Regions from separate parts of the Shewanella sp. Choline-02u-19 genome, predicted to be linked through region 2. Evidence: predicted binding sites of a transcription regulator. Region 2 holds the regulator's gene; each other region holds the start of a gene.
The links. The regulator sigma-54, encoded in region 2, starts transcription at its own class of promoters, with help from an activator protein. The targets are predictions, from matches to a motif close to GTTGGCACGNNNNTNGNNT.
Positions count from the first base shown of each region.

Region 1: the regulator sigma-54 is predicted to act here: its motif matches at 1,472-1,490, upstream of CXF83_RS14150 (YccF domain-containing protein).
Region 3: the regulator sigma-54 is predicted to act here: its motif matches at 1,337-1,355, upstream of flhA (flagellar biosynthesis protein FlhA).
Region 4: the regulator sigma-54 is predicted to act here: its motif matches at 1,954-1,972, upstream of glnA (glutamate--ammonia ligase).

Region 1 covers NZ_PJBE01000013.1:1,710,078-1,713,274, reverse strand. The annotation lists gene CXF83_RS14160 (M14 family zinc carboxypeptidase) at 1-217, shown strand, start outside; gene CXF83_RS14155 (alpha/beta fold hydrolase) at 266-1,012, shown strand; gene CXF83_RS14150 (YccF domain-containing protein) at 1,009-1,416, opposite strand; gene CXF83_RS14145 (pyridoxal-phosphate dependent enzyme) at 1,643-2,563, shown strand.
Region 2 covers NZ_PJBE01000013.1:3,106,985-3,110,181, forward strand. The annotation lists gene lptA (lipopolysaccharide transport periplasmic protein LptA) at 1-424, shown strand, start outside; gene lptB (LPS export ABC transporter ATP-binding protein) at 421-1,152, shown strand; gene CXF83_RS20265 (RNA polymerase factor sigma-54) at 1,290-2,801, shown strand; gene hpf (ribosome hibernation promoting factor) at 2,832-3,119, shown strand; gene ptsN (PTS IIA-like nitrogen regulatory protein PtsN) at 3,122-3,197, shown strand, end outside.
Region 3 covers NZ_PJBE01000013.1:543,439-546,635, reverse strand. The annotation lists gene flhA (flagellar biosynthesis protein FlhA) at 1-1,299, opposite strand, end outside; gene flhB (flagellar biosynthesis protein FlhB) at 1,489-2,622, opposite strand; gene fliR (flagellar biosynthetic protein FliR) at 2,728-3,197, opposite strand, start outside.
Region 4 covers NZ_PJBE01000013.1:3,545,852-3,549,048, forward strand. The annotation lists gene typA (translational GTPase TypA) at 1-1,334, opposite strand, end outside; gene glnA (glutamate--ammonia ligase) at 2,056-3,197, shown strand, end outside.

The sequences.
Region 1 (3,197 bases), 1.4 Mb from region 2:
CTCTTGGGCATGGGTAAAGAAAAACCCACGACAGCTATTCAATTTTGCCGGTTTATTTAACCCTCAAAAGCAACATCGACATGTTAGAACGTTGCGAAAACACACTGTATTGATGCAGTTTCTAATGGACTTAGCGGCGAGCCGAGCTATAGAGGACATGAGTTGTGAGTTATTAACTCGTCAATACGCTGCTGCAATGCAAGACTGGTATGACTAAAGATAACTATAAAAGACAGCAGGCCTAAAAGATAATTAAGGACGGACTATGCAAAGCTGGGTACTCATTAGGGGCTTGATGCGAGATAAGCGTCATTGGCGAGAATTTGAAGATGATTTAACGGTGCAAGTGGCAGCAAATAAAATTGATGTTATCGCGCTCGATACGTTAGGCAATGGGACATTGAGTGATTGCACCAGCCCGCTAACCATAACGGCATACGCTAAGGCATTAGTTAAACAACTAACAGGCAATGACAACTGTCTTATAGGGCTTTCTATGGGCGCAATGATCGCGCTTGAAATGGCTCGCTTAGCGCCACAAAAAGTAAGCAAGGTGGTTGTTATCAACGCAAGTGCGGCTAACTTATCTCCTTGGTATGCAAGGTTTAATCTAAAAGCCATTGTTACTGCCTATCTGGGGCGAGTTAAGCAGGGGGCGGTGCATTGGTTAGAGTGCACAGCGCTTAAACTCTCGAGTGAGCGTTATGGTGACAATCAAGCGATGTGTGAGCATTGGAGTGAACTCAGATTAGATTATCGAAGCAAGATGCATAATGTCGTTCGGCAAATATGGGCCTGTGCTAACTTTCAAACCCCTGATAATTTACAGCAGCCCATTTTTGTTTTCAATGGCAGCTCTGATAGGCTAGTTAATCCCAGTTGTAGTGTACAACTGTCACTTTATTATAAAACTGAACTGATTGAGTTTGAAGCGGCGGGACATGATATTAGTTTAGATTGTCCAGCTGCGCTAATTGCGCAGCTGGAAAAAGTGCTTTTGTCATCGGCTTAAGCTTTTGCTACCACGGTTTGACCTATAGGGGTTAAGCTCAAAATGGCGAGCTTTAAATGCTGTATTGCAAACGGAATACCAATAATGGTAACGGCGCATGCAAAAGCGTGAACGATATGACCAATCGCAAGCCAGATACCAAACAATAAAAACCAAACAATATTGCCCAGCATACCAAAAGCACCCGTGCCTAAATCTTCCACCCCTGTGATTGAGCGGCGACTTATAGAGTCTTGACCGAATGGCCAAAAAGTCATCTCACCGATAACGAAACAAGCTCGTCCGAATGGGATCCCAATAATGGTAATAAAGCACAAAAGGCCGGCTAACCACCACGCTAGCCCCATTACAAAACCGCCCAACACAAACCAAGCTATATTAAACACTAAGCGTAAAACTGCCATGAAAGATCCCTCACTATAAAAATATACTGCCCTGTGGGCACTGCTATATTGTATAAAGCAATTATCACGCCATGTGTTGGTGGGTTGTTTTATATGCTGTTTGGGGGTTTATGAATGTTTTCGAATAACGGAATAGACCAAAAGTTAGTGATTTTTTTACATCGAGGTCAAAACTGCACTAAGTAAAGCGTTACAATAGTCACTCATTACATTAAGAGAATTTGCTGTGTTTACTCACACTCCAGTTGATAGTATCGACTTTAATGGTTGCCGTGTTTTTGTAAAAAGAGATGATCTGTTACATAAAGATTTCTCTGGTAATAAGGCACGTAAATTTGCTTACTTTCTACATAACGACTTCCCTGGTATCACCCGATTAGTCGGTTATGGTTCTCCTGTTGCAAACTCGCTTTATTCAATGTCAGCTTTAGCTAAATTAAAAGGCTGGAAACTTGATTTTTATACTGATCATATTGCAGCGCAAGTTTTAGCATCGTCAAAGGGGAATTATGCAGCGGCTGTCGAGAATGGCGCAAACGTCATCGATCTATCTTTGGTTGCTGATAGGAAGGGTAGAGGCTGTAAAGAGTATATCGAGCAAGATGTGCTACCAAATGATAGTAAGGCTTTGTTTGTGCCTGAGGGAGGCCGTTGTCTTTATGCTCGGGAAGGGGTACACCAACTTGCAAAAGAGATTGTCAATTGGTTCGCGTCTAGTCAGCTAGATGAATTGACTGTTTTTCTTCCGTCTGGAACCGGCACTACTGCGGTATTCTTAAATGAATATTTTGTACTTAATAATAACAACATAAAAGTAATGACATGTGCTTGTGTAGGAGATGAAGACTACCTTAACCAGCAGTTTTCTGAGCTAATCAATGGCACTTCATTTCACCCAGAGATAATAAGCACAGCTAAAAAATATCATTTCGGAAAGCTATATAAAATCTTTTATGACATTTGGCGTAAAGTGGGTGAGCAGGGGATTGAGTTTGAATTACTGTATGATCCTAAGGGTTGGATGTGTGTAGAGCAGTATTTATCCGAATATCCAGATGCAGCGATTATCTACATTCATCAAGGTGGTTTATTAGGAAATGAGACGATGTTGCCACGTTACCAACGTAAATATACGGCAGTATTGTGAGCTTAGGATTGTTTCTTTTTTTCTGGGGGGAGGAATTTCCATTTGGTTAGGCTAGATACCTGAGCAGAGGTAAAGCCTAAACCAAATGAAGATGACTAAATAGCTGAATATGTTTCAGTCCTATTCGTTTGCCTATGAAGACAAACTATCGATACGAGTGAGAGGAGTTGTATCGAAAAGTCGGTTTTACTTACTTGAAGACAATAACCAATTCATAAATTTAAGCGCTTCAGTGCGCTTTGAAAAAGTCTGTCTGTTTTTGCCTTGACTGTCTGTGAAGGCGATTGAAGATTTGTTGACTGAAATTGAATCTACTGGAAAGTTGACTGTAATTTCGTGTCCATTTACTAGGTATGACATATGGTCACACTCCTTTTATTAAAGCTACCAAGTTGGTAGTGATTTATAACAATAAGATATCCTTAGCATTTTTGCGAAAGATGAATTTAAGTTCAATTCGAGAGTACTCATCTTTTTATGCTTATACAAGTGACTTGTAGTCAGTTTTGTTAACGAATGTGTTGTTTATGTCGCAAAAACAAAACTAATCTCAAGCTGAACCAAGTAAAGCATAAAGATATGACAGTAAAATGACTGTCTATTAAGATGATTGAACCAGTTGTGATAACGCTTA
Region 2 (3,197 bases):
AAATAATCAGGTGATCTTTTTTGGTCCTGTAGAAGTGACTCAGGGTTCAATTAAAATGAAGGCTGATGAATTACGGGTGTTCTCCAAAGAAGCGAGCTCAGGAAAAATACTCGTGGCTACGGGTAATCCTGCGACATATACCCAAATGATGGAAGATGGCCGCCCGGCGATGGCAAGTGCGAAAGAGATCCGTTATGAGTTGGCAACAAGAACCTTAACCTTGTTAGGTAATGCAACCTTGGAGCAAGAGGGCAGCCAAGTCACGGGTAACCGCATCAAGTACAATATCGGACTACAAAAATTAGTCGCAGAAAGTACAGGTAAAGGTAATGATCGCGTGATCACTATCATTCAGCCTGAAGCTTATCAAGAAGAGACGCCTGAAACCCCAGCCGCACCCATTAAAAAGCAGGAACAGCAATGACCCAAAAAACGCTGACCGTACGCAATTTAGCGAAAAGTTATAAGAGCCGAGCCGTTGTTCAAGATGTGAGTTTAACGGTCAAAACAGGGCAAATTGTTGGGTTATTGGGTCCTAATGGTGCAGGTAAAACCACAACATTTTATATGGTTGTTGGTTTAGTTCAGAGCGACAAGGGTCAGATCTTAATCGATGACGATGATTTAACCTTAGACCCAATGCATCTCCGAGCACGTAAAGGCATTGGCTACTTGCCACAAGAGGCAAGCATCTTTAGAAAGCTCTCAGTGCGTGACAATATCATGGCAGTATTACAGACTCGCAAAGATATCAATAACGAGCAGCGTGAAGAGCAACTTGAACACCTACTCGAAGAGTTTCACATCACCCATATCCGCGATAGCCAAGGCATGGCGTTATCAGGTGGTGAACGCCGCAGAGTTGAAATCGCTCGAGCACTGGCAGCCAACCCAAAGTTTATTCTACTCGATGAACCTTTTGCCGGCGTTGATCCAATATCGGTTATCGATATTAAAAAGATTATTGAACAGTTAAAAAGCCGTGGCTTAGGGGTGTTGATCACAGACCACAATGTGCGTGAAACATTGGACGTTTGTGAACATGCCTATATCGTAAGTCACGGAAATTTGATTGCAGAAGGCACACCTGCCGAGATATTAGATAATCAGCAGGTTCGAGCAGTGTACTTAGGTGAACAATTCAGGCTATAGTTAACCCACAGTATGCGGGTTTAATTGTATAGCATTAGCTAAGTATATGAATACAATCAAAGTGTTGACTCTTTAAGCTCTCTTCGTCAAATCACCGAGCTTCAACGTTTAATTACAGTGTAGGGAATAGCGGTAAGATGAAAGCGTCACTCCAGCTCAAAATGGGTCAGCAGCTAACTATGACTCCACAATTACAGCAGGCTATTCGCCTTTTGCAATTGTCCTCTTTAGAGCTGCAGCAAGAGATCCAGCAAGCATTAGACTCTAATCCACTGCTTGAATTAGATGAAGAGCAATCCGATGGCGAGCCTATCAGCAACGAAGATAGAACCACCAGTGACTCTGACAGCTATTCAGAGTCGGATAGCGACAATGAATACAGCAGTAACACAGATGTTGATCCACAGCAGGATAGCGCTGCGGTAGACACCTCTGATGCATTAACGCAAGATTCAATGCCAGATGAACTCCCAATGGATACTACTTGGGATGAAGTCTATACCGTGTCTTCGAATTCAAGCTCCGGCGGAATGCGCGATGATGATATGCCATTCCAAGGCGAAACCACTGAAGGTTTATACGAACATCTTGAATGGCAGAAAAATCTAACGCCTTTTTCTGATAATGACCTAGCGATTGCCACCGCCATTATTGATGCGGTTGATGAGCGAGGTTACCTTACTCAGAATTGTGAAGATATTCTTGAAGCAATGGGCGATCCAGAGATCGAGATAGACGAAGTGGAAGCCGTACTCAAACGCGTGCAGCATTTCGACCCTATCGGCGTCGCAGCCAGAGATCTCAGTGAATGTCTGCTTATCCAATTAGCTCAATATGCAGAAACAACACCCCATATAGACAATGCTCGCCTGCTCATTAAAGATTACTTAGATTTGATTGCTGGACGTGATTTTAGGCAATTGATGCGTAAGACTAAGCTCAAAGAGGATGACCTGCGTGATGCTATCACGCTTATTCAAACCTTGAACCCAAGACCGGGCCTGGCAGTCACGCGAAGTAAAGACGAATATGTGATCCCCGACGTTTCAGTGACAAAAAAGAAAGGCCGTTGGGTGGTTGAACTCAACCCCGACTACATGCCAAAAATCAACGTCAATCAACACTATGCTTCGATGGCTCGTAGCCAAAAAAATCAAGCAGATGGCCAATTTATTCGTAGTCACTTACAAGAAGCTAAATGGTTTATTAAAAGCATTGAGAGTCGTAATGAGACCCTCCTAAAAGTCTCCAACTGTATTGTGAAGTTCCAACAGGGATTTTTCGAATATGGTGATGAAGCCATGAAACCTATGGTACTCAACGACATTGCTGAAGCCGTAGAGATGCATGAATCCACTATCTCAAGGGTGACCACACAAAAGTATATGCATACCCCTAGAGGTATTTTCGAGTTAAAGTATTTCTTCTCTAGTCATGTCGGAACCGACGACGGTGGAGAGTGCTCATCAACAGCAATTAGAGCGTTTATTAAGAAGTTAGTCGCAGCTGAAAACCAACAGAAACCATTAAGCGATAGCAAAATGGCGCAACTGTTGGCAGAACAGGGGATTAAAGTTGCTCGACGTACCATCGCGAAATACCGCGAAGCAATGATGATCCCGCCCTCAAACCAACGCAAGAGTTTATAACTAAAATTATACACTTGGAGGAATCTTTCTATGCAAATTAACCTTACTGGGCATCACATTGAAATCACTGCGTCACTGCGCAGTTATGTTGAAGAAAAATTTACAAAGCTTGAACGTCATTTCGATCAGATCAATAATGTGCACGTCATATTGAATGTTGAAAAAATGCAACAGATTGCCGAAGCACGAATTCACCTGAAAAAAGGTGAAGTTTTTGCCACTTCGGAACATGCGGACATGTACGCCGCAATCGACTCCCTGATCGACAAATTAGATCGTCAGGTTATTAAACACAAAGAGAAGCTGACCAAACACTAACGATGGAACTATGTACCATCCTGCAGCCGGAATGCACTACCTGTGCCACTCCGGGCAGTAAGAAAAAAGTACTGGAAC
Region 3 (3,197 bases), 2.6 Mb from region 2:
TTCACCAGATGAAACCCCCATTAATGAGATCCGATACGCGTTAGGCGACAGGTCTAAATTGTCGCGAATATGTACCGCTGGCACTAAAAAACCTAACTCTTGCGACAACTTTTTACGCACGCCTTTAATTCTGCCAAGTAGTTCGCCGCCCTGGCCTTTGTCTACCAGCGGGATCAAACGATAACCGACCTCAAGACCAATGGTGTCAACGTGTTGAACATCATCCCAGCTTAATTCTTTAGGTTGGGTATCACGCTTTTCAACGGGGCCAGTTTTCGCCAACTCCAATGCTCGCTCGCGGTCAGTCTCTTTCTTTTTCTTAATTAAGTAAGCTGAGGCGCCAGCAACAATAGCAAGCGATATAAACACCAAATGCGGCATGCCTGGCACGATACCCATTACAAACATAACCGCTGCGGCAATGGCAAGCGCTTTGGGGCTGTCAAACATCTGGCTCATCATCATTTCGCCCATATCGCCCGATTCATTTTGGCGAGTCACCATTAAGGCGGCGGCAATTGACAACAAAAGACCAGGGATCTGAGCGACGAGACCATCACCAATGGTGAGTAGCGTATAAATTTCGATAGCATCGGAAAAACTAAGCCCGTGCTGCGCCATACCGATGACAAAACCGCCAAGAATATTAATCACTAAAATCATTATTCCTGCAATCGCATCACCTTTTACAAATTTTGACGCACCGTCCATCGCACCATAGAAATCGGCTTCACGGGTCACTTCTGCACGTCTGACACGGGCTTCCTCTTGGCTTAACAGCCCGGCATTGAGGTCAGCATCAATGGCCATCTGCTTACCCGGCATGGCATCTAGCGTAAAGCGAGCACTAACTTCAGAGATACGGCCAGCACCTTTGGTCACTACCGCGAAGTTGATGATAATTAGAATTAAAAACACCACTAGACCCACGGCATAGTTACCGCCAATCACCACAGAGCCAAAGGCTTCAATGACTTTACCTGCGGCATCACCACCATTGTGGCCTTCAAGTAATACCACTCGGGTAGAGGCAACGTTAAGTGCGAGTCGAAGTAAGGTTGCGATCAGCAAGACTGTCGGGAATGCGGCAAAATCAAGTGGACGGTCACTATAAATAGCAACAAGCAACACCACTAAGGCAAGTGCTATGTTAAACGCAAACAGAATATCCAGCAGAAAAGCAGGCATGGGTAACGTGATCATAGCCAATGCGGCTAAAACCAATATAGGGGTACCCAATCCTTTAAAATGTGCGGGCTTTAATTGCTTTAATTGCCCTAGTCTTGCCTTAAGTTCCATTCACCCTGAGTCCAATCTTTGACGCTTGTTAGCTGTATTGCAAAATTAGTACCAATATTAACAAGATCAATCTGCTCACACCATAGAGCGGCGCACACTATAACCTGAAACGAATAACCAAAGAATGGACAACCAAACAACTGACTGTTTATTATACAATTTATAACTGAGAAATGTGAGTTATAGCCGCTAGTGCTTCAACTCATCAGGAATAGGCTGTTTTGTGGGGACGGCATTAGGGCGACGCCCTTTACCTTTTTGGAATTGCCGGAGCTGAAATACATACGCAAGCACCTGAGCAACCGCGGTAAATAGACCTTCCGGGATCTCTTGATCTATTTTAGTCGTATGGTAGATAGCACGCGCTAATGGCGCTGCAGTGACAATAGCAACATTATGCTCTCGGGCTATTTCGCGGATCTTAAATGCCACTTCATCGACCCCTTTAGCCACCACAAAAGGGGCTGTCGATTTAGTCGCATCATATTTAACCGCAACCGCGTAATGTTCGGGATTAACCACAATAACATCGGCATTGGGCACTTCGCCCATCATACGGCGCTGAGCCATCTCTTGTTGTAACTGGCGAATACGTCCCTTAACTTCCGGCTTACCTTCGGTATCTTTATATTCGTCTTTCACTTCTTGCTTGGTCATCTTCAGCTCTTTGCTGTGATTCCAAATTTGGTAGGGAACATCAATGGCAACAATTAAGAATGTTGATGCGCACAGTAAGATGAAAATCCATGAGACGAGATCAAGCGCGTGATAAATATTGCCGGGCAAGTGATCTTGCGACAGCATCAAAATATCATTCAGATAAATATTAAGGACTAAATAAGCCGTTATTGCCACAACGGAGAACTTCGCGATACCTTTAGTCAACTCCACCACAGCTTGCACACCGAACATGCGCTTTAAGCCTTTAGCAGGATTCATTTTACTGGATTTTGGCATGCACGCTTTACCAGAGAAAGACATGCCACCAAGTGCGATGTTGCCCACGAAAGCTATCAGGGCGAGAAATGCAATAAAACCCAACAACGGCGACACTAACTCGTTACCGACCATGCTCCAGATATTCATCATCTGCCGCGTGTCAAAAATCTCTTCACGGGTCATAGTCAAGAGGTTAATCATGATATTACTCATCGCCTTGGCAATGCTCGGCCCAGTCATAACCAAGCCAACGGAGGCTGCAATGAGAACCGCTGAAGTGCCTAAGTCTTTAGAGCGTGCAACCTGCCCTTTGTCTTTGGCCTGTTGCAACTTCCTGGCGGTTGCTTCCTCTGTTTTTTCTTGGCTGCTGTCGTTCTCAGCCATTGTGACTGACCAGAGTGTTATCTTTGAAGCGACAAGGCTTCAAAGTGCAAGGTCGCCAGCCATTAAGGCTTAATCCCTGTATAAGTCCCGCTATTAATACAGCCATTAATTGATTGTGCCTTCTGAATTACACTGCAGCTCTAGTACATTACACAGCAAAATCTGCGTTTCACGCCAAACCTCATCAAAGTGAGCCATGATAGGCGTCAATGTAAGCCATAGAATAAACAGGCCGCTTACCATGGTGACCGGGAAACCAATAGAAAAAATGTTTAATTGCGGTGATGCACGGGTCATGACACCAAATGAGAGGTTGATGGTGAGCAGTGCGACAATAGCTGACAGCGACATCGTGAGCGCCGCGCCAAACATGTAACCGACAAATTCAGTGAACAGCCGATAACTGGCTAAGCTGAGGCCGTTCATCGACACTGGAATGGAGTCAAAACTGGCAACAACCATTTTAATTAAGACAAGGTGCCCATCTACGGCCAGAAATATCAGAGTGGTCAGCAGCAGGAAGAAGTTAGCCACTACGGGGGTCTGTTGACCTGAGCTGGGATCGATCATCGAAG
Region 4 (3,197 bases), 440 kb from region 2:
ATACGTACACGACCCTTACCATCCATCTGCATGTCTTTCATGTCACCCTTACGGATACCAAGCTTCTCGATAACAGCACCTTGATGTTGCTCTTCAACGTCAACAGTCAAGTTTTCGAATGGCTCACACATCTCGCCATCAATCTCTTTAACGATAACTTCTGGACGAGAAACAGCTAGCTCGTAACCTTCACGACGCATGTTTTCAATCAAAATTGAAAGGTGAAGTTCACCACGACCCGATACGCGGAAACGATCTGGGCTTTCAGTTTCTTCAACACGTAGTGCTACGTTATGAACAAGTTCCTGCTGCAGACGCTCAAGGATGTTACGTGAAGTTACGTACTTACCTTCTTTACCAGCGAATGGAGAGGTGTTGACCTGGAAGGTCATTGTTAGTGTTGGTTCATCAACAGACAAAGCTGGTAATGCTTCTACGTTGTTAGTTGCACAAACAGTGTCAGAAATCAGCAACTGACCAAGACCCGTAATTGCAACGATATCACCAGCGTTAGCAATCTCGACTTCGTTACGTTCTAGGCCCATGTAGCCTAATACTTGGCCCATCTTACCGTTACGTTTCTTACCATCAGCACCAATAATAGTGACCTGTTGGTTAGTCTTAACGCTACCACGCTTGATACGACCAATACCGATAACACCCACGTATGAGTTGTAATCGATTTGAGAGATCTGCATCTGGAAATCACCTTCAGCATCAGCGTCAGGAGATGAAACTTTCTCAACGATAGTTTCAAATAGAGGAGTCATGTCACCATCTGAGACTTCTGGATCAAGAGAAGCGAAACCGTTTAGTGCAGAAGCATAAACGATTGGAAAATCTAGTTGCTCATCGGTTGCGCCTAGGTTGTCGAACAAGTCAAATACTTGGTCGATAACCCAATCAGGACGTGCGCCAGGACGGTCAATCTTGTTGATAACAACGATTGGCTTAAGACCTTGAGCAAATGCTTTCTTAGTCACGAAACGAGTTTGTGGCATTGGACCATCAACTGCGTCAACTAGTAGTAATACTGAGTCAACCATAGATAGAACACGCTCAACCTCACCACCGAAATCGGCGTGACCTGGGGTATCAACGATGTTGATACGGTAATCGTTCCACTTGATGGCAGTGTTCTTGGCCAGAATCGTGATACCACGTTCTTTTTCAAGATCATTTGAATCCATCACCCGCTCAGTGGCTTCTCCTCGAGTCTCAAGGGTTCCTGACTGCGCCAGCAGCTTATCAACCAAGGTAGTCTTACCATGGTCAACGTGTGCAATAATGGCGATGTTACGTAAATTCTCTAACACGGCTAAACCTCTTACCATCGGTATAAATATATAGGGGGGGGTACTGACAACCACTAAAACCAAACGATTATAGTTGTTGCTATAAAAAGCGTGACATTCTACTCTAGGTGGCGAGTATCTCACAGGATTATTTTTAACCAATCGTTAGAAATAACTTATGCGTGTTGCTTTTTCCCGTCATAACGTCCGCTTTACATACACTTTCCATCATTATCTTTGATAGGATTATTTATATTCCCGTTCCTTTCAAATACCTCTTTGAGGCATTTAGCGTCCTTTTAATTGATAAATTTTGTTAAACATCCTGTTTACGACCCCTTTAGTCGACTTCCTAGTTTAGTCTGTTTAACCAGATACGCCTGCGAGCGGCATGAAACTGTCTTTTATCTGAATAACACTTATCTACATTTGGTTGATTTTTCTTTGACTTGTCCCCTATAAAAAAGTCTTATTCTTGGCTATTCTGTTGTCTTGCTTTTAACCATTAGCCAACGGCTAGTCAATATGAAAACAGTCTAGCTGCACAATGATGGCGCGTGCACCATTTTGATCCGCTTGCCGCACCAAAATGGTGCGTTAAAGCTAACTTTATATTTTTAGTATGATTTAGAATTCATATAAATCATAATGTTACATGATTGGCACGACTCTCGCTTTACAGATAGCAGAATCGCATATTGCGTTAAGCATTAAGATAAAAAACAAGGGATAACCCTTTACCCTACTCGGAGACTTTAGAATGTCAGCAGAATCAGTTTTACAACAACTACAAGAATTAGAAGTTAAGTTTGTTGATCTACGTTTTACCGATACCATAGGTAAAGAGCATCACGTTTCGATCCCAAGCCACCAGGTTGATGAAGACTTTTTCGAAGACGGTAAGATGTTTGACGGCTCTTCAATTTCAGGTTGGAAAGGCATTAACGAATCAGACATGGTGCTCATGCCTGATGCTGCAAGTTTCGTACTTGACCCGTTCACTGCTGAAACAACCGCAAACATTCGTTGCGATATTCTAAACCCAGGCACAATGACAGGTTACAACCGTGACCCACGCTCAATTGCTAAGAAAGCAGAAGACTACTTACGCTCTACTGGTATCGCCGATACAGTATTGATTGGTCCTGAGCCAGAGTTCTTCCTATTCGATGACGTTAGATATGGCGCTGACATGTCAGGTTGTTTTTACAAAGTTGACGCTGTAGAAGCCGCTTGGAACTCAGGTACCAGCTACGAAGGCGGCAACAAAGGTCACCGTCCAGGCGTTAAAGGCGGTTATTTCCCAGTAGGGCCAGTTGATTCTTCACAAGACATACGTTCAGCAATGTGTCTTGTACTTGAAGAGATGGGCCAAGTTGTTGAAGCACATCATCACGAAGTCGCCACTGCTGGTCAAAACGAAATCGCCACTCGCTTTAATACGCTTACGCTTAAAGCGGATGAAGTTCAGGTGCTTAAATATGTTGTCCATAACGTGGCTGACGCCTACAACAAAACAGCAACCTTTATGCCTAAGCCAATCGTTGGTGATAACGGTAGCGGCATGCACGTGCATCAATCTCTAGCAAAAGATGGCGTGAACATTTTTGCTGGCGACAAGTATGCAGGCCTAAGCGAAACAGCATTGTTCTACATCGGCGGCATCATCAAACATGCTCGCGCAATTAATGCATTTGCAAACCCAGCAACGAACTCATACAAGCGTCTTATTCCACACTTTGAAGCGCCAGTAATGCTTGCTTACTCAGCAGCCAACCGTAGTGCTTCTATCCGTATCCCAGTAGTACCAAGTGCTAAAGGTCGTCGTATTGAATTACGTTTTGGTGACCCAATGGCTAACCCATATTTAGCATTCTCTGCAATGCTAATGGCTGGTCTTGA